Regions from separate parts of the Candidatus Enterococcus lemimoniae genome, predicted to be linked through region 3. Evidence: predicted binding sites of a transcription regulator. Region 3 holds the regulator's gene; each other region holds the start of a gene.

The links. Region 3 encodes HrcA, which represses chaperone genes, less so after heat shock. Its sites were predicted from a motif close to TTAGCACTCNNNNNNNNNGAGTGCTAA; they were not measured.
Region 1: A5866_RS12800 (DNA-binding protein) is a predicted target of HrcA. The motif match lies at 3,868-3,894, and genes of this name have one in related genera.
Region 2: groES (co-chaperone GroES) is a predicted target of HrcA. The motif match lies at 4,040-4,066, and genes of this name have one in related genera.

Annotation. Positions count from the first base shown of each region.
Region 1 covers NZ_CP147248.1:2,704,877-2,711,083, forward strand. Annotated here, with positions in the region: gene A5866_RS12780 (sucrose-specific PTS transporter subunit IIBC) at 1-87, opposite strand, end outside; gene A5866_RS12785 (sucrose-6-phosphate hydrolase) at 340-1,821, shown strand; gene A5866_RS12790 (LacI family DNA-binding transcriptional regulator) at 1,835-2,818, shown strand; gene A5866_RS12795 (ROK family protein) at 2,840-3,712, shown strand; gene A5866_RS12800 (DNA-binding protein) at 4,054-5,823, shown strand; gene A5866_RS12805 (ABC transporter permease) at 6,059-6,207, opposite strand, start outside.
Region 2 covers NZ_CP147248.1:1,095,110-1,101,316, reverse strand. Annotated here, with positions in the region: gene A5866_RS05300 (TrkA C-terminal domain-containing protein) at 1-13, opposite strand, end outside; gene A5866_RS05295 (ABC-F family ATP-binding cassette domain-containing protein) at 30-1,973, opposite strand; gene A5866_RS05290 (redox-sensing transcriptional repressor Rex) at 2,190-2,855, shown strand; gene A5866_RS05285 (CPBP family intramembrane glutamic endopeptidase) at 2,923-3,591, opposite strand; gene A5866_RS05280 (hypothetical protein) at 3,667-3,849, opposite strand; gene groES (co-chaperone GroES) at 4,099-4,383, shown strand; gene groL (chaperonin GroEL) at 4,445-6,073, shown strand; gene A5866_RS05265 (TraX family protein) at 6,137-6,207, opposite strand, start outside.
Region 3 covers NZ_CP147248.1:241,628-247,834, forward strand. Annotated here, with positions in the region: partial or broken gene mgtA (magnesium-translocating P-type ATPase) at 1-355, shown strand, start outside; gene hemW (radical SAM family heme chaperone HemW) at 579-1,739, shown strand; gene hrcA (heat-inducible transcriptional repressor HrcA) at 1,923-2,966, shown strand; gene grpE (nucleotide exchange factor GrpE) at 3,007-3,570, shown strand; gene dnaK (molecular chaperone DnaK) at 3,637-5,466, shown strand; gene dnaJ (molecular chaperone DnaJ) at 5,665-6,207, shown strand, end outside.

The sequences.
Region 1 (6,207 bases), 1.1 Mb from region 3:
TAGTCTTGTTGCACAATGCGCTGCCGCTTGGATATTGTCTTCGCCAAGTGCTTGATTGATTTCCTCTGCTACTTTTTTGTAATCCATTCTCGTTCCTCCTAAATGTCATTTAAGCGATTTCAATAGAAGTGCTCATCTTTTTATGAAAGATAGAAATGAAATCGCTTTTTCACATCCAAAGTATACCATTTTTTATAAAATTGTCAAACGTATAACAATAGTTAAAATCTATTATAAAAGGGGTGAATGTATTTTTTTATTATGGATTGATTAACGTTTGACATTATATATCTTTAAAGTTAAACTATATGCAAGAATACGCTTACGAGGAGAGTACATATGTCTGTAAAAAAAGCTTGGACAAAAGAAGAACGTTATCGACCATATCAAGAATGGGATAAAACGCACTTGGCCTTATTAAAAGAGAAAATTGTTAATTCTAAATGGCGTTTAGGGTATCATATCCAGCCAAATACTGGCTTACTAAATGATCCAAATGGTTTTTCATATTTTAATAATCAATGGCATGTGTTTTATCAATCATACCCAATGGGAGCTGTTCATGGGCTAAAATCTTGGTATCATCTGACATCTGATAATTTAGTGGATTGGAAAGAAGAGGGAACGAAAGTGTTTCCAGATAGTTTGTATGATAGTCATGGTGTTTATTCGGGGTCTGCTTTGCCTGTTTCGGACCAGTTGTTTCTTGCTTACACAGGAAATGTTCGTGATGCAGAGTGGGTTCGTCATTCTTATCAGTTAGGTGCCTGGATGGATGACTCTGGAACAGTTAGGAAAATCGAAACGCCGCTGATTACTGAACCACCGGCAGGTTACACATCTGAATTTAGAGACCCCCAAGTGTTCCGTTCCGATGATGAGTACTTGATGGTCATAGGTGCTCAAAATGAGGCTGAAAAAGGAAAGATTCTTACTTATCAGAGTTCTGATTTGCTTACATGGCAGTGCAAGGGTGAATTAGAGTTTACCGATAAAGAAATGGGTTTTATGATTGAATGTCCTAATTTACTAGTAACAAAAGATGCGGCATTACTTATTTTTTGTCCTCAAGGTTTAGAACCAGATATTTGCTCTTATCAAAATATTTATCCTAATACTTATGTTATCGGGGATTCTTACGATAGCGAAGCGAATCGTTTGATTCAGCCTACTGCATTAAAAAATCTAGATGAAGGGTTTGATGTATATGCTACACAAGCCTTTCAAGCACCAGATAACCGTTTATTGTCTATTAGTTGGGTAGGTTTACCGGAAATTGATTATCCAACGGATCAAGAAGAATGGGCCCATTGTTTAAGTAGTGTAAAAGAGCTACTTATAAAAGATAAAAAATTGTATCAACGTCCTGTCGCAGAAATGAAACAATTACGTGTAGGTGAAGCGATTGAGTTCAACCAAGATTCTGATTCTTTTTTTGAAACAGACACAAATCAGTATGAATTAATGCTATCATTTGACCCGCTTTCCTGTGGAACGCTTACTTTGTTTACGAATAAAGAACAAAATAAAGGATTAACGATTAATTTTGACTCGCAACATGGTAAAATAACGATAGACCGTAGTCAAGCTGGTGCTGTTTTTGGAGAAGAATATGGATTTGTTCGATCGTTTTCTGTTGAACAAAAACCTTTGGAACTACAAATCTTTGTAGATTCTTCGATTGTTGAGATTTTCATCAATGAAGGTGAACAAGTAGCAACAATGCGAGTCTTTCCAGAAACATATCAGACAGGAGTCCATCTAGATTGTGATGGAGTCTATCAAGGGAAATTATGGCAACTGCGGAAAACTAACCAATAAAGGATGAATGAACATGGTTGTCAAACTAACGGATGTAGCAAAGAAAGCCGGTGTTTCTCCCACTACTGTTTCTCGTGTTATTAATAATTATGGTTCTTTAAGCCAAAAAACGATTGATAAAGTAAATTTGGCAATGAAAGAGCTGAATTATCAACCAAATTCTTTAGCTCGTTCTTTACAAGGAAAAAATACACAACTGATTGGATTGATTTTTCCAACTGTTGCAAATCCTTTTTTTGGTGAGCTCGTTGAAAGAATCGAAGGAAAACTATTTGATTTAGGCTACCGTGTTATTTTGTGTGATAGTGCCAATAATAAAGAAAAAGAACGTCATTATATTAATATGCTTGCTGCGAATAAAGTAGATGGGATCATAGCTGGTGCTCACAACCTAGGAATCACTGAATATGAAGATATCGAGCTGCCTATTGTTTCTTTTGACCGTTATTTAGCTGACAATATTCCAATCATTGGCAGCGATAATTTTCAAGGGGGCTATCTAGCTACTGAAACATTATTTGTTAAAGGTGCACGAAAAATTGCGATTCTTACTGGTTCACAAGAATCCAATTCGCCTACAAATTTTCGCTTAAATGGGTATTTAAGTTTCTTAGAGAAACACGAATTAGAACCTAAAATTTTTCAGATTCAAACAACGGCTAGATCAACAACGTTGAAAAATTTAGAAATCAAACATATTTTAGAAACAGAAGAAATCGACAGCTTGTTTTGTACGGATGATTTAACGGCTATCCTAGCATACAATCAATGTCAGCAGTTGAAGATAAACGTTCCTGAGCAAATCAAGATCATTGGGTATGATGGGACCAAATTCATTCAAAATTATTTTCCTCAACTATCAACGATTGCCCAACCAATGGCTGATTATGCAGATATTTTAGTAGATTTGTTGTTACAACGAATCCAAAATCCAGAAAAAAAGCTTGAAAAAAATTACCTGCTACCGGTAAAACTAATTCAAGGTCAAACAACATAACCCTTAAAAGGAGTGAACAATATGTTATACGGTGCAATCGAGGCTGGAGGCACGAAATTTGTTTGTGCAGTAGGAAACGAAAACTTAGAAATAATTGAGCGTGTATCGTTTCCTACAGAAACACCTGAAAAAACCATGCGCTCTGTGATTGATTTTTTCAAAAAATTTGAAACACTCTCAACTATTGGAGTCGGATCATTTGGCCCAATCGATGTTAAACGAGAGTCTGAAACGTATGGTTATATTACATCTACACCTAAACTTGCATGGAAGAATTTTGATTTTGTTGGGTATTTAAAAGACCAGTTGGCTAACATTTCTGTTGCTTGGACAACGGATGTAAATGCGGCTTGTTATGGGGAATATGTTGCAGGATGCGGTAAAGGGTTATCAAATGTAGTGTATTATACTATCGGAACAGGAGTTGGTGGTGGTGCTTTAGTAGATGGGCAATTCGTTGAAGGCTTTAGCCATCCCGAAATGGGCCATGCAATGGTTCGACGACATCCTGATGATACATTTATCGGTAGTTGTCCGTACCACAAAGACTGTTTGGAAGGCTTGGCTGCAGGACCTGCCATCGAGAAAAGAACGGGGACTAAAGGACAGGATTTACCACCAGAAGATTCGTCATGGGATATTGAAGCATACTACATTGCACAATGTGCGTATAATACGACCTTACTTTTTTCTCCACAAATAATTATTTTTGGCGGCGGCGTTATGAAGCAAGAACAATTAAGAAAAAAAGTCCAAGAACAATTCGCCAAGCTCATTAACGATTATGTGAAATATCCAGATTTATCGACTTATATCGTTACTCCTCAATTGGGGGACAATGCTGGTGTGATTGGTGGTCTCGCTTTAGCGAAGGATTTGTATCTACAGGCTTAACCAAAGGTGACAAAGTAGAAGCCACTATAGACTATCGTTCAATGACTTATAATTTAATCGATGTGTGATCTTTTTTTTCATATTATTGATTTGACAGTCTATCCAACTATTATTCACTTCCAATACGAAGAGTAATATCATAACTAGGAATATTTTTAGAAATCTCGCCATAAATGGACTAAATAATAAAAGAAACGTTCTACACTTACAATCAGATCAAGATTACAACAATAGACATTGTAAGTAAAAACACAATCTTGTATAATAAAACTAATCAGAAAAGCTACTTCTACTTCCTAGTAGAAGTACTTTTTTTATCTAAATTTAAAGGAGGAAAAAGTATGTTTTTAAATTTTATCGGGTTAACGTTATTCTTTGGTATGGGAATATTAGTTGCAAATGGTCTTAGTTTAATGATCACAAAAGGGAGAAATATCAAAAAAATCCTTGTGTTAGTGGTTATTGAGCTACTTTTGCTGGGCAGTTTCTTATTTATTGCCTTACCTAGTAAGACACTGTCAACTATTCTATGGATCAACCTAATAGGGGCTGTGGTTGCAAGTGGTTTATTATTAGCAAGTCGTTCTCTTAGCCAAGCCTCTAATAAAATCTTGCATAAAGGGCATAAAACTACTGGGATAACCGGAGTGAATGATTGGTCTGGGCGTGTATTAGGCCTTAGTATTGTTGCAATGGTTTTATTATTCATTGTTAGTTCTGTAACGAAGATAACAGCGATTGATGATGTCTACCAAACGATTCCTTTGAAGACTGAAGAAAAGGCAGAGGTTTTAACATCTACCAAAGAAACGCCGATAGCCATTGCACCGAAAACAGCAAAACGTAAAATGTTACAAAAGTTCTCAGTGATTCCAAATTCCAATATGTTTACACTGGATGGGATTACAGCGCAAGTTGTGAATGGGGAATATGTCTATGTTGCAACAGTAGAGTTTAATGGATTTTTCAAATGGTCAAAATTAGGAGCAGTTCCTGGCTACTTCATTATTAGCGCAACGGATATCAATGCGCAACCAAAATTTGTGGAAAAGCCGATCATTTACACACCTTCAGCTTATTTTGGGAAAGATGTTGCACGTAAAATCTATGCAGCGTATCCTGATTATGCGGCTACAGGGAAAATCAATTTGGAAATCGATGAAGAGGGAAATCCTTTTTATATCCAAACATTATATAAAGAATACGGTGTTTCTGGTCGAATGAACTATAACGAATTTAAGACAGCCGTTTTAAATGCTACAACGGGCAAAGTGAAAGTCTATGACAGCAAAGATGCGCCCAAATTTGTAGATGCGCCAATCACAAGTTCTGCTGCCAACAGTATCAATGAATACTTTGGACGTTATAGCCAAGGTTGGTGGAATCAAACGATGTTTGGTGCTAAAAAAGATGTTAAAATCCCGACGGAAAATGGTATCTATGCATCAGGTCAAATCACACCAATGATGAATAAAGAAGGCAGTCAATTATTGTATTTTACAGATTTTACAAGTGGAGATGAGGATCAAGATTCCGCTTTAGGCTATTCACTGATCAATGCCAGAACAGGTCAAGTAACCTATTATCGTGATACAAAAGTCGGGATCATGGATAGCGATGGCGCCATTTCGATTGCAGCGAAAATTTACCCAGAGAAAAAATGGAAAGCCAGTATGCCAGTGTTGTATAATATCGATGGTGTTCCAACTTGGATTGTTTCTTTAATGGACAGTAAAGGGATTTTCAAAAAATATGTGTATGTCAATGCAGTTGATAATGATATTGTGGTGGATGCTGATGCGGCACAAAATGCATTGGATGCTTACCGAATTGAATTAGCAACAAAAGGCAGTAATAATACAAGTAGTGAAGCTGCGGATTTACAAGAAATCAAAGGAAGTGTTTCTCGTGTGACGATTGTTGCTAGTGAGGCACAAACTGTTGTTTCTTTCTTATTGGAGAACGATAAAATCATCTACAGTGTGACAACAAATAATAGTCCAATGGCTCTTTTCTTGAAAGAAGGGGACAAGGTGGCGTTCAAAGCATCAGTTACAGCAGATGTAAAAGCTGCCAGTATTGAAAATCTTGTGATTGAAGGGCTAGAATAGTGATCTAGAAAAGTTTAGCGGTAACAGCATATAACGACTATAAACCTAGAGGGGAAAAGGCCCTCTAGGTTATTTTAATAGACTAAAAACGAGTAATGAAAAAATGGAACAGCCCTATTTTTCTTTTACTTTAGCACTTATATTATTTGCTCAGGGAAGACCTGGCTAAATACGAGCTAAAAACACAATTTTATTTTCACTCATATCTATCTTTCCTCGTTTTAATCCCAAGCTATCATCTAGTTAATTCAATTCTTTTGACATTCCAAAGGGCAATTCCCAAGAATAGAACACTGCTCACGATCAAAATCATGACAGGAATCAAGACATCGTGTTGATAGTTCAAAACAATCCCTAGTTCTTTTTGAACTGCCAGTGCAATTT
Region 2 (6,207 bases), 850 kb from region 3:
GTTTTGACGTCATGATTGTCCACCTTTCGTCAATTATTTTCTTCTAACTCTTCAAGCTCTAAACTAAGATTTTCCCACTCCGTCAACAATTGTTCTTGTTGAGTGCGCTGGGCTTCTAATGACTCGTTTAAAGCCATAAGTTGCATGTGGTCATCGACGAGCTTTGGATCACTCATCGTTTGTTCGATTTCTGCAATCGTCGTATCCAAAGTAGCTAAATTTTCTTCGATTTGCGTGATTTTGCGACTTAAATTACGTACTATTTTTTGTTGTTCTTTATTTTGATAGAAATCATTTTTTGGTTTTACGATTTCAGTTTGTTTTACGGAAGATTGTTCAGCTAGTAGGGCAGCCAATTCTTCTTCTTCCTTTTTCTTTTCTAAATAGTAATCGTAATCACCTAAATAAAGCTTACTGCCAGTTTCAGAAAGTTCAATTACTTTGGTGGCAATTCGATTAATAAAATAGCGGTCATGGGAGACAAATAAAAGCGTGCCTTCATAATCAATCAAGGCATTTTCTAAGACTTCTTTATTATCAATGTCTAAATGGTTGGTTGGTTCATCAAGAATTAAAAAGTTTTCTTTATCCATCGAAAGTTTAGCTAATGCAACACGGGCTTTTTCACCGCCGCTTAGCAGAGGAATTGTTTTTTCAACATCATTTCCACTAAATAAAAAGCTACCTAAAATATTACGAATGTCTTTCTCTGGAGTAGTAGGATGTTCATCCCACAGCTCTGCTAAAACTGTTTTAGTGCCATGCAAGTTGGCTTGTTCTTGGTCATAATAGCCAATTTGTACATTGGTTCCAAGCATTGCGTTACCTTTAATGAAGGGAATTTTTCCGATTATCGATTTAAGCAATGTTGATTTTCCAATTCCGTTAGGACCGACCAGAGCAATGGCTTCTTGTCGCCGGATATCTAATGAAACAGGTTCAGATAAGATACGAGCGTCATACCCAATAGCAGCATCTTCTACTTGTAAAACGACATTTCCAGAAACTTTCTCAATTCCAAAAAGAAAATTTGCTGATTTTTCATCTCCTTGAGGGCGGTCTAGGCGTTCCATTTTCTCTAGCGTCTTGCGACGGCTTTGTGCTCGTTTGGTCGTGGAAGCTCTAACTAAATTACGGGCGACAAAATCCTCGAGCTTATTGATTTCAGTTTGTTGTTTTTCGTATGCTTTCCATTCACTGGTCAGCTGCTCAGCTTTTAATTCTAAATATTTTGAATAATTTCCTTTGTAATAACGCATTTTATGGCGACTGATCTCATAGACCTCGTTAACAACTTTATCCAAAAAGTAGCGGTCATGTGAAACAATCAAAAGAGCACCAGAATAATTCGGTAAATAGTTCTCCAACCAAGAAAGAGTGTCGATATCTAAATGGTTGGTTGGTTCATCGAGGATCAAGATATCAGGTTTTTGCAATAACATTCGAGCTAAAGCCAAACGAGTTTTTTGTCCCCCAGATAACGTACTGATATTTTTTGAATAAAATTCTTCTTTAAAGCCAAAGCCATGCAAGACCGAACGAATCTCGTTCTCATAACCATAGCCATTTTTTTCTGAAAACTCGTGCTGTAAGCGATCATATTCTTTCATAACCGATTCATAATTTGATGCATCCGGTAACAGTTCACTAATGATCAATTCAAGTTCACGCATTCGTTTTTCCATTGTGATGACTTCAGCAAAAGCTTCAAGCATTTCATCCCACACGGTTTTATTAGAATCAAGTCCTGTATCTTGGGCCAAATAGCCTAAACTAGCTGTTTTATTTTTAGCAATCGTGCCGGCATCAGGTGCATCGATTCCAGCGATGATTTTTAAAAGAGTAGATTTACCAGCACCATTGCGGCCAACTAAGGCAATCCGGCTGTTTGTACTGATCTCCATTTGTATGTTATCAAACAAAGTATCCGCACCGAAATAACGGGCGATTTGATTTGCTTGGAGTAAAATCATAGGGTAACCTCATTTCTATTTCAATGCCTTTAGTGTAGCATAAATTGATTCAAAATAGCACCCATCCAACAGCTTGAGAAAAAAATTATCAGAACAATTTTAAGAAAGTTTGAAAAATGTTTCTTTTTCTGAGCTGTAAGATTGCTTTTTATCTGGAACAACTGCTATTATGAGAGGTGGATATTTGTCTATATTTAGAGTATTGGAGGTACGATTGTGAAAGACCAAATTATTCCAAAAGCAACGGCAAGACGCCTTCCCCTATATTATCGTTATTTGAGAATTCTGCATGATGCAGGAAAAAATAAAGTATCATCTACTGAGTTAAGCGAAGCGGTTCAAGTAGATAGCGCAACGATTCGACGTGATTTTTCTTATTTCGGCGAATTAGGTAAGCGCGGCTATGGTTATGATGTAGAGAATTTGATGAATTTCTTTGCAAAGACACTGAATGATGATGAATTAACGAATGTCGCTTTGATTGGTGTAGGTAACTTAGGTAGTGCCTTACTAAAATATAAATTCCATCAAAGCAACAGTATTCGTGTAAGTTGTGCCTTTGATGTCAACGATGAGATTGTAGGAAGAATTGTTGATGGTATTCCGGTTTATCCAATGACGGATATGATGGAACAAATTCGAGTACAGCAAATCGAAGTGGCTATTTTAACTTTACCTGCTAGAAAAGCGCAAGAAGTTGTTAGCCAATTAGCAGATGCTGGAGTAAAAGGGATCTTGAATTTTACGGCAGCTCGATTAGTAGCACCTCCAGACGTGTTGATCCAAAATGTGGATTTGACGAATGAATTACAAACGTTGATTTATTTCTTGCATCACGACAGTGAATTAGTCGACACAGAAATCGAAAACGAAAAAGAGTAATAAAAATCCCATATGATTGCACTTCTTAAAATGCAATCATATGGGATTTATTTGTTTAGAGTATTCTCTATTTTGGTAATTCGATATTGGCATAATGCATCACTAGTTGGGCAATCACAACGAGTGTGTTCATTCCACAATGCGCAATGATCGAGGTCCAAATTTTTCCGGTCATTTTATAAAGTAGTGCGAAAAAGAAGCCCATGAAAAAATAAACAAAAAAATGACCGTCTTGATGAATTACTGAAAATAATGAGGAGCTTATAATAGCTGAAATCCAAAAACCGGTATAACTTTCTGTCAAACCAATCAAAGAGCGGCGGAAAACAAATTCTTCCATAATCGGTCCGCCAATCGTAGTTGCTAAGATAAATAGTGGATTAGCTAAAATAACAGCAATGATATTTTGGGTATTTTGGGAGCTAGGTTGAACGCCAGTAATTGCTGTTTCAATACCAAAAACAATGGCTTGAATGATCATAGCCATAAAGATTCCACTAAAGCCAAGCAACAGAACAAAAACAGGTGATGTGAGTTTAGCATTTTGCTCAACTTGAGTGATAGCAGTTTTTTTATTGTTGAAATAAAGCCAGATCATCAAAACAGCACCGAGGATATAAGTAAATGTTGTACCTCCAATGACGATGTCAGGTGAAAATGGTCTAAAAATAAATGGAGAGAAAAAGACAAGTCCATAGAGTAGGATCGTTGTAATGCTTAATTTTTTTATAGACATAGTTGTTGACATAAAAGCAGAGAACTCCTTTCAAAATTGTTAGCATAAAGAAAAGTATAGTATAAACAGTTTGGGTTACTTCTTATGCTTATTACGATAGCCTAATAATAGAAAGATAAATACGAAGAAGAATGCTGCTTCCCACAAAGTCGTTGTCCAATCAAATCGTCTGGTCACACCAAAAAAGAAATTGCCGACATTTGCAATGACCAAATAAAGTCCTGTAGCTATCAAAGCACCTGTGATTCGTTGTTTCATTTCCATCGCCTCTCTTTCTATAAGTATTTTACCATGAAATGATTCAGAGGAAAGAAATAATCGAACCCAAATGGAAAAATACTTTGTCGTCTATTAAATTTAGAAATAGAAATAAGGAAAGAATTATTTTATAAAATTAGTCAAAAGACTTGCAAAGTGAAGGGGAAATGAGTATTATAAATAGTGTGAGTTAGCACTCGATAACTAAGAGTGCTAACATAGAAAAAATTTTTTATGGAGGGATTTATTGTGTTAAAACCATTAAGCGATCGCGTCGTTATTGAAGTCGCGAAAGAAGAAGAAAAAACAGTAGGCGGTATCGTATTAGCATCAGCAGCTCAAGAAAAGCCGCAAACAGGAAAAGTTATCGCAGTAGGTGAAGGCCGTGTACTAGAAAACGGAACAAAAGTTCCTGCTGCTGTTGAAGAAGGCGACACAGTAATGTTTGAAAAATACTCTGGTACAGAAGTTAAATATGAAGGTAATGAATACTTGATCGTTTCTGGAAAAGATATTATTGCGATCGTTGAATAGATCGTTTAGAACAGAGACAAAACCATTTAAATAAAAAATACTATTTTGAGGTGAAGGAATTATGGCAAAAGAAATTAAATTCGCAGAAGATGCACGCGCAGCAATGCTTCGTGGTGTAGATATTTTAGCTGATACAGTAAAAGTAACATTAGGCCCTAAAGGCCGCAACGTTGTTTTAGAAAAATCTTTTGGTTCACCACTGATTACAAATGATGGTGTGACAATTGCCAAAGAAATCGAATTAGAAGATCACTTTGAAAACATGGGTGCTAAACTAGTTTCTGAAGTTGCTTCTAAAACCAATGATATCGCTGGAGATGGAACAACAACGGCTACTGTTTTGACACAAGCAATTGTACGCGAAGGCTTGAAAAACGTTACTGCAGGGGCTAATCCATTAGGCATTCGCCGTGGGATCGAATTAGCAACAAAAACTGCGGTTGAAGAATTACACAATATTTCAACTGTTGTTGATTCAAAAGAGGCTATCGCTCAAGTAGCGGCTGTTTCTTCTGGTGATGAACGTGTTGGCCAATTGATTGCGGATGCAATGGAAAAAGTTGGTAATGACGGTGTGATTACGATCGAAGAATCAAAAGGGATCGAAACTGAATTAGACGTAGTTGAAGGAATGCAATTTGACCGTGGTTACTTATCGCAATATATGGTAACAGATAATGATAAAATGGAAGCAGTTTTAGAAAATCCATATATCTTGATTACGGACAAAAAAATCTCGAATATTCAAGATATTTTACCTTTGTTAGAACAAATTTTACAACAAAGCCGTCCATTATTGATCATCGCTGATGACGTAGATGGTGAAGCATTACCAACATTAGTATTAAACAAAATCCGTGGAACATTCAATGTTGTAGCTGTAAAAGCTCCTGGATTTGGAGATCGTCGTAAAGCAATGCTTGAAGATATTGCAATGTTAACAGGTGCTACAGTTATCACAGACGATTTAGGTCTTGAATTAAAAGACACAACTATTGATAACCTTGGGAATGCAAGCAAAGTGGTTGTAGATAAAGACAATACAACAATCGTTGAAGGTGCTGGCGAAAAAGCTGGTATTGATGCTCGTATCCAATTAATCAAAAACCAAATTGCAGAAACAACTTCTGATTTTGACCGTGAAAAACTACAAGAACGTTTAGCTAAATTAGCAGGCGGTGTAGCAGTAGTCAAAGTTGGTGCTGCAACAGAAACAGAATTAAAAGAATTGAAATTACGAATTGAAGATGCGTTGAATGCAACACGTGCAGCCGTTGAAGAAGGTATGGTTTCCGGTGGTGGAACAGCCTTAGTCAATGTTATTGGTAAAGTAACTGCATTAGATGTTGAAGGCGATGTAGCAACTGGTGTGAAAATCGTAGTTCGTGCACTAGAGGAACCAATTCGTCAAATCGCTGAAAATGCTGGCTATGAAGGCTCAGTAATTGTTGATAAATTGAAAAATATCGATTTAGGTATTGGCTTCAATGCTGCAACAGGCGAGTGGGTAAACATGGTAGAAGCAGGAATCGTTGACCCAACCAAAGTAACTCGTTCAGCATTGCAAAACGCTGCATCTGTTTCAGCTTTACTGTTAACTACAGAAGCGGTAGTTGCAGATAAACCTGAACCAGCAGGGGCAAGCATGCCTCCAATGGATCCATCAATGGGTATGGGCGGCATGATGTAATACGAATAAAAAAACAAGCTGACATTTTTAGATGTCGGCTTGCTTTTTTACAATGATTTTCTGTTAAATCAGGTAAGGTACGACCAAAAATTGTTGAATTGCAAAAAGAACGAGTAAATGAACGGGATAAAACC
Region 3 (6,207 bases):
TTTGGGCGGAGGCTTTTTCTCATTAACAACGGATGAACAATTACTATTTATAGCTATTTTCCATGCCGGTTGGTTTATTGAATCATTATGGTCATAAATTTTGGTGCTCCATATCTTAAGAACACCGAAAATTCCATTTCTTCAAAGTAAGGCGTCTGGCATTTTAACGTTAGTTACGTCAATTGGGATTTTGGTTGGGACTGTTTTACCTTTCACGCGTCTTGGAGCAAGTATTGGATTTGCACCATTACCTGGAAATTACTTCTTTTATTTGATTCCAACGATCATTGCCTATTTACTTTTAGTAACAGTGATAAAAAAAATTTATATGAGAAAATATCAAGAGTTGCTATAAAAAAAAGCACGGCAGCGTTATGATATGTAATGGTATTTTGACCTTTATGGAGGAGGCAAGGTATCATTTTTAATTTGTATCCAATAATAGTAATAGTTGAGTAAGAGAATAAGAATTTATTGAATCAAATTAGAACATTTTATGATGGGATATGTTAAGATAAGAAACGTCTTCTATAAATAATCTGTAAGATAGAAGGCTTTTAAATTGGAGGAATAGGAAATTGAAAAACGATAATACAAAAATTTCAGCTTACATACATATCCCGTTTTGTGAACATATCTGTTTTTATTGCGACTTTAATAAAGTGTTTTTAGAGGGGCAACCAGTCGATGAATATATTCAAAGTCTTTTGAAAGAGATTCGCTTGACCAAAGAGCAATATCCGAGTAAAACGACCGAAACAATTTACATAGGTGGTGGAACCCCAACTTCTTTATCGGCAAAACAACTGGATGTATTGTTAAAAGGTGTCCGTGAGTTACTACCAATTGATGCTAAAAATGAATTTACAATAGAAGCAAATCCAGGTGATTTAACGCAAGAAAAGCTACAAGTGATGAAAGAATATGGTGTAAATCGCTTATCAATGGGGGTTCAAACATTCGATAATCAATTGTTGAAGAAAATTGGACGCAAACATACAGCAGAAGATGTTTATGAAACAATGAAATTTTTAGAAAGAGAAGATTTCCTAAATGTCAGTATCGATTTGATTTATGCGTTGCCTGGTCAAACACTAGAAGGATTTAGAGATACCTTGAAACGAGCGATCGAGCTTGATTTACCACATTACTCGTTATACTCTTTGATTTTGGAGAATAAGACGATGTTTATGAACTGGGTGCGTCAAGGACGTTTACAGTTGCCAGATCAAGATGTGGAAGCGCAAATGTTTGAAGAGACGATTACTGCAATGGAGAAAGCAGGACGGCATCAATATGAGGTGAGTAATTTTGCTTTAAAGGGACAAGAAAGTCAGCATAACTTAGTTTACTGGAACAATGATCATTATTATGGATTTGGTGCTGGAGCTAGTGGCTATTTAGGTCACACTCGATATAAAAATCATGGACCGATCCAGCATTATTTAAAACCGTTACGTAAAAATCAATTACCAACTTTGGAAACTGAAGTGTTGACCTTGAATAATCAAATGGAAGAAGAATTATTCTTAGGACTACGAAAAAAAATGGGCGTTTCAAAGACAAGATTCCAGGAGAAGTTTGGGTTGACCTTGAATCAGGTCTACCAAGAAACGATTCTTGATTTAATTCAAAAAGGATTGCTACTAGAGGATAAAGAGTATATCCAATTAACTGAACAAGGACTTTTTGTAGGAAATGACGTGTTTGAAGCTTTTCTAATCGATAAGGAAAAGTGATCATAACGGGAACGAAAGTAGAGATGTATAAGCTCTATTTTCGTTCTTTTTTATTGATTTAGCACTCGATGATAAAGAGTGCTAAAAAAGAATGTTTTTCTCTTGACAATTTTAGCAGAACTTGCTATATTAATAATTGTATTAGCACTTGAATAACATGAGTGCTAATGAAGGGTGGTAACTATGATAACAGAAAGACAAAAGAATATTTTGCGACTTATCATCCAAGAATACACCAACACAGGAACACCTGTAGGATCAAAGAAGCTGATGGAAGAAGGAATCAAGTCAAGCTCCGCAACAATCCGTAACGATATGAAGGCTCTGGAAGAGCATGGGTTGCTGTTAAAAACTCATTCATCTTCAGGGAGAATTCCATCAATGGATGGTTATCGCTATTATGTGGATCATTTACTAAATCCAACGGAAGTTCAGCATGATGAATTGGAAACCATTCGTCACTCCTTTGGAAAAGAGTTTCACGAGATCAATGATATCATTGAACAATCTGCGGAGATCCTTTCCAATTTGACGAGCTATACGGCGTTTTCTTTAGGTCCTGAGGTAAAAGAACGAAGACTAACAGGTTTTCGGATCGTTCCTTTAAATGACCGACAAATCATAGCGGTCATTGTGACAGATAAAGGAAATGTCGAAAGCCAAGTATTCGCAATTCCAGCGTCTGTTTCCAGCCAAGATCTAGAAAAAATGACGCAAATCATCAATGACAAGTTGGTGGGGCAACCATTATTAACGATTTATCATCGCCTGCGAACTGAGATTCCGATGATTTTACATCGTTATTTTCAAACACCTGACGGTATGATGAGTTTATTCGATGCTATGTTAGGTCATGCATTTGAAGAAAAAGTCTTCGTCAGCGGTCGTATGAATGTGTTAGATTTTGGTATAAAACAAGATATGGATCAATTGAAATCCGTTTATTCATTTATGCAAAATACAGATGCTATCACGCATTTATTAACGAATGAAGACGAAAATAACTCGTCGATCGCTATTCGAATCGGCTCAGAAATCGGCAATGACTTGTTAGCGAATATGAGTATGATCACCGCTACTTATGAAGTAGCAGGTCACGGTAAAGGAACGATCGCATTGCTAGGTCCAACAAGCATGCCATATTCTAAAATGTTTGGTTTAGTGGATGTATTCCGCGATGAACTAGCTTCAAAACTTGGAGCCTATTATCGTTTTCTTGACGAATAGACACTAAGTGAAAATATAGAATTCTACCAATTCTACGGAAATGAGAAGGGAAGTTGCCAGAGTGAGTAATAAAGAAGAAACAAATGAAGAAATTCAAGAAGAACATACGGAAGCAATTGATGATTCTGGAGTTTCTGAAACAGAAGCTGAGATGACAGAATTAGAAACGGCTCAAGCTGACTTATCAGAAATGGAAGACAAGTTTTTAAGAGCACGTGCTGAGATTGCCAATATGAGCAATCGTTTCAAAAACGAGCGTGAATTGCTCGTTCGTTATCGATCACAAGATTTAGGTAAAAAATTATTGCCCTCGCTTGATAATCTAGAGCGTGCGATGGCAATCGAAGTCGATGATGAGCAAGGCGCAAGCTTGAAAAAAGGCATTTCAATGGTTCTTGAAAGCTTACAAGCTGCTTTGAAAGAAGAAGGAATCGAAGAAATCCCAACGATGGGTGAAGTCTTTGACCCTAATTTACATCAAGCAGTTCAAACGATTCCAGCAAGTGATGAAACACCTGCGGACACAATCGTTGAAGTCTTACAAAAAGGCTATAAGTTACATGATCGTGTTTTACGAGCAAGCATGGTTATCGTTGCTCAATAGCAACATAAAACAATGCTTGTATACTATAAATTAAAAAATTAAATTGAAGATAGGAGATCATTAATTATGAGTAAAATTATTGGTATTGACTTAGGAACAACAAACTCTGCAGTTGCAGTATTAGAAGGCGGAGAAGCAAAAATCATTGCAAATCCAGAAGGAAACCGTACAACTCCTTCAGTAGTGTCATTTAAAAATGGCGAAATTCAAGTCGGTGAAGTGGCAAAACGTCAAGCAGTGACAAACCCACACACGATTTCTTCAATTAAACGTCATATGGGTGAAGCAGGCTTCAAAGTAGAAGTAGATGGAAAATCATATACACCACAAGAAATTTCTGCAATGATCTTACAATATCTAAAAGGTTTCGCAGAAGAATATTTAGGTGAAAAAGTGGATAAAGCTGTTATTACAGTTCCAGCTTACTTCAACGATGCACAACGTCAAGCAACAAAAGACGCTGGTAAAATCGCTGGTTTAGAAGTTGAACGTATCGTTAACGAACCAACAGCTGCAGCTTTAGCGTATGGTTTAGATAAAACAGATAAAGATGAAAAAGTATTAGTATTTGACCTTGGTGGTGGTACATTTGACGTATCGATCCTTGAATTAGGCGATGGCGTATTCGACGTATTATCAACTGCTGGTGACAATGAACTAGGTGGAGATGACTTTGATAACAAAATCATCGACTACATGGTAGCAGAATTCAAAAAAGAAAACGGTGTTGATTTATCTAAAGATAAAATGGCTGTACAACGTTTGAAAGATGCTGCTGAAAAAGCGAAAAAAGATTTATCAGGTGTTACTTCAACACAAATCAGCTTACCATTTATCACGGCAGGAGACGCTGGTCCATTACACTTAGAAATGAACTTAACTCGTGCGAAATTTGACGAATTAACAAGTGACTTAGTAGAACGTACGAAAACACCTGTACGTCAAGCCTTGAAAGATGCTGGTTTGAACCCATCTGAAATCGATGAAGTAATCTTGGTTGGTGGATCTACACGTATTCCAGCTGTTGTAGAAGCTGTACGTAAAGAAACGAACAAAGAACCAAATAAATCAGTTAACCCAGATGAAGTCGTTGCAATGGGTGCTGCAATTCAAGGTGGCGTTATCACTGGTGATGTGAAAGATGTCGTGTTATTAGACGTAACACCATTATCATTAGGTATCGAAACAATGGGTGGCGTATTTACTAAATTGATCGATCGTAATACAACGATCCCAACAAGTAAATCACAAGTATTCTCAACTGCCGCTGATAACCAACCAGCCGTAGATATTCACGTATTACAAGGTGAACGTCCAATGTCAGCAGATAACAAAACATTAGGTCGTTTCCAATTAACAGATATTCCAGCTGCTCCTCGTGGTGTACCACAAATCGAAGTAAGTTTTGATATCGATAAAAATGGTATCGTAAATGTGCGTGCGAAAGATTTAGGTACTCAAAAAGAACAAACAATCACAATCAAATCTTCATCAGGTTTATCAGATGATGAAATCGAACGTATGGTGAAAGATGCTGAATCTAATGCTGAAGCAGATAAAGCACGTAAAGAAGAAGTTGACTTACGTAACGATGTGGATGCTTTGTTATTCACTGTTGATAAAACATTGAAAGAATTAGAAGGCAAAGTAGATGCTGATGAAGTGAAAAAAGCAGAAGATGCTCGTGATGAATTAAAATCAGCTGTTGAAGCGAATGACATCGAACAAATGAAAGAAAAACGTGATTCATTAAACGAAATCGTTCAAAGCTTAACAGTAAAACTTTATGAACAAGCAGCGCAACAACAAGCGCAAGAAAACCCTGAAGCTGCACAAGGTGGAGCAGATGATGTTGTAGATGCTGACTTTGAAGAAGTAGAAGGCGACGATAAATAATCGTTAACAAGCTGGCAAAGACCAAAGTCATCGCTTTGGTCTTTGCCTATCTTTATTTGTAGAGAATCTTACCTATAAATGTAGTGAAGCTATTTTGCTTTTGCTGGATTTGTGGTATGATTACAACGATGTTTTTTACAAATAAATTGGCGTCGATCCTATTTTAGAATAAATGGAATAATAGTTGGAGGGGAACTAATGGCTACGAAAAGAGATTATTATGAAGTACTTGGCCTTGCCAAAGGTGCTTCAGATGATGAAATAAAAAAAGCTTACCGTAAGCTTTCCAAACAATATCACCCAGATATCAACAAAGAAGCAGATGCAGAAGACAAATTCAAAGAAGTTTCGGAAGCCTATGAAGTGTTGAGCGATCCTCAGAAAAAGGCGGCTTATGATCAATATGGTCATGCGGGCACTGATCCAAATTATGGTGGAGGCGCTGGTGGTTTCGGCGGCTTTGGCGGAGGAGGATTCTCTAGCAGCGGTTTTGGTGGGTTTGAAGATATTTTTGATTCATTCTTTGGTGGCGGTTCTCGTAGTGTCGATCCGACAGCACCAAGACAAGGGGCTGACTTACAATATACAGTCAACTTGAAGTTTGAAGAAGCGATTTTTGGTGTTGAAAAAGAAATCAAATATAATCGTGAAGATAATTGTGAAACTTGTGGTGGTAATGGAGCGAAACCTGGTACGCATCCTGAAACGTGTCATAAATGTCACGGATCTGGTTCAATCAAT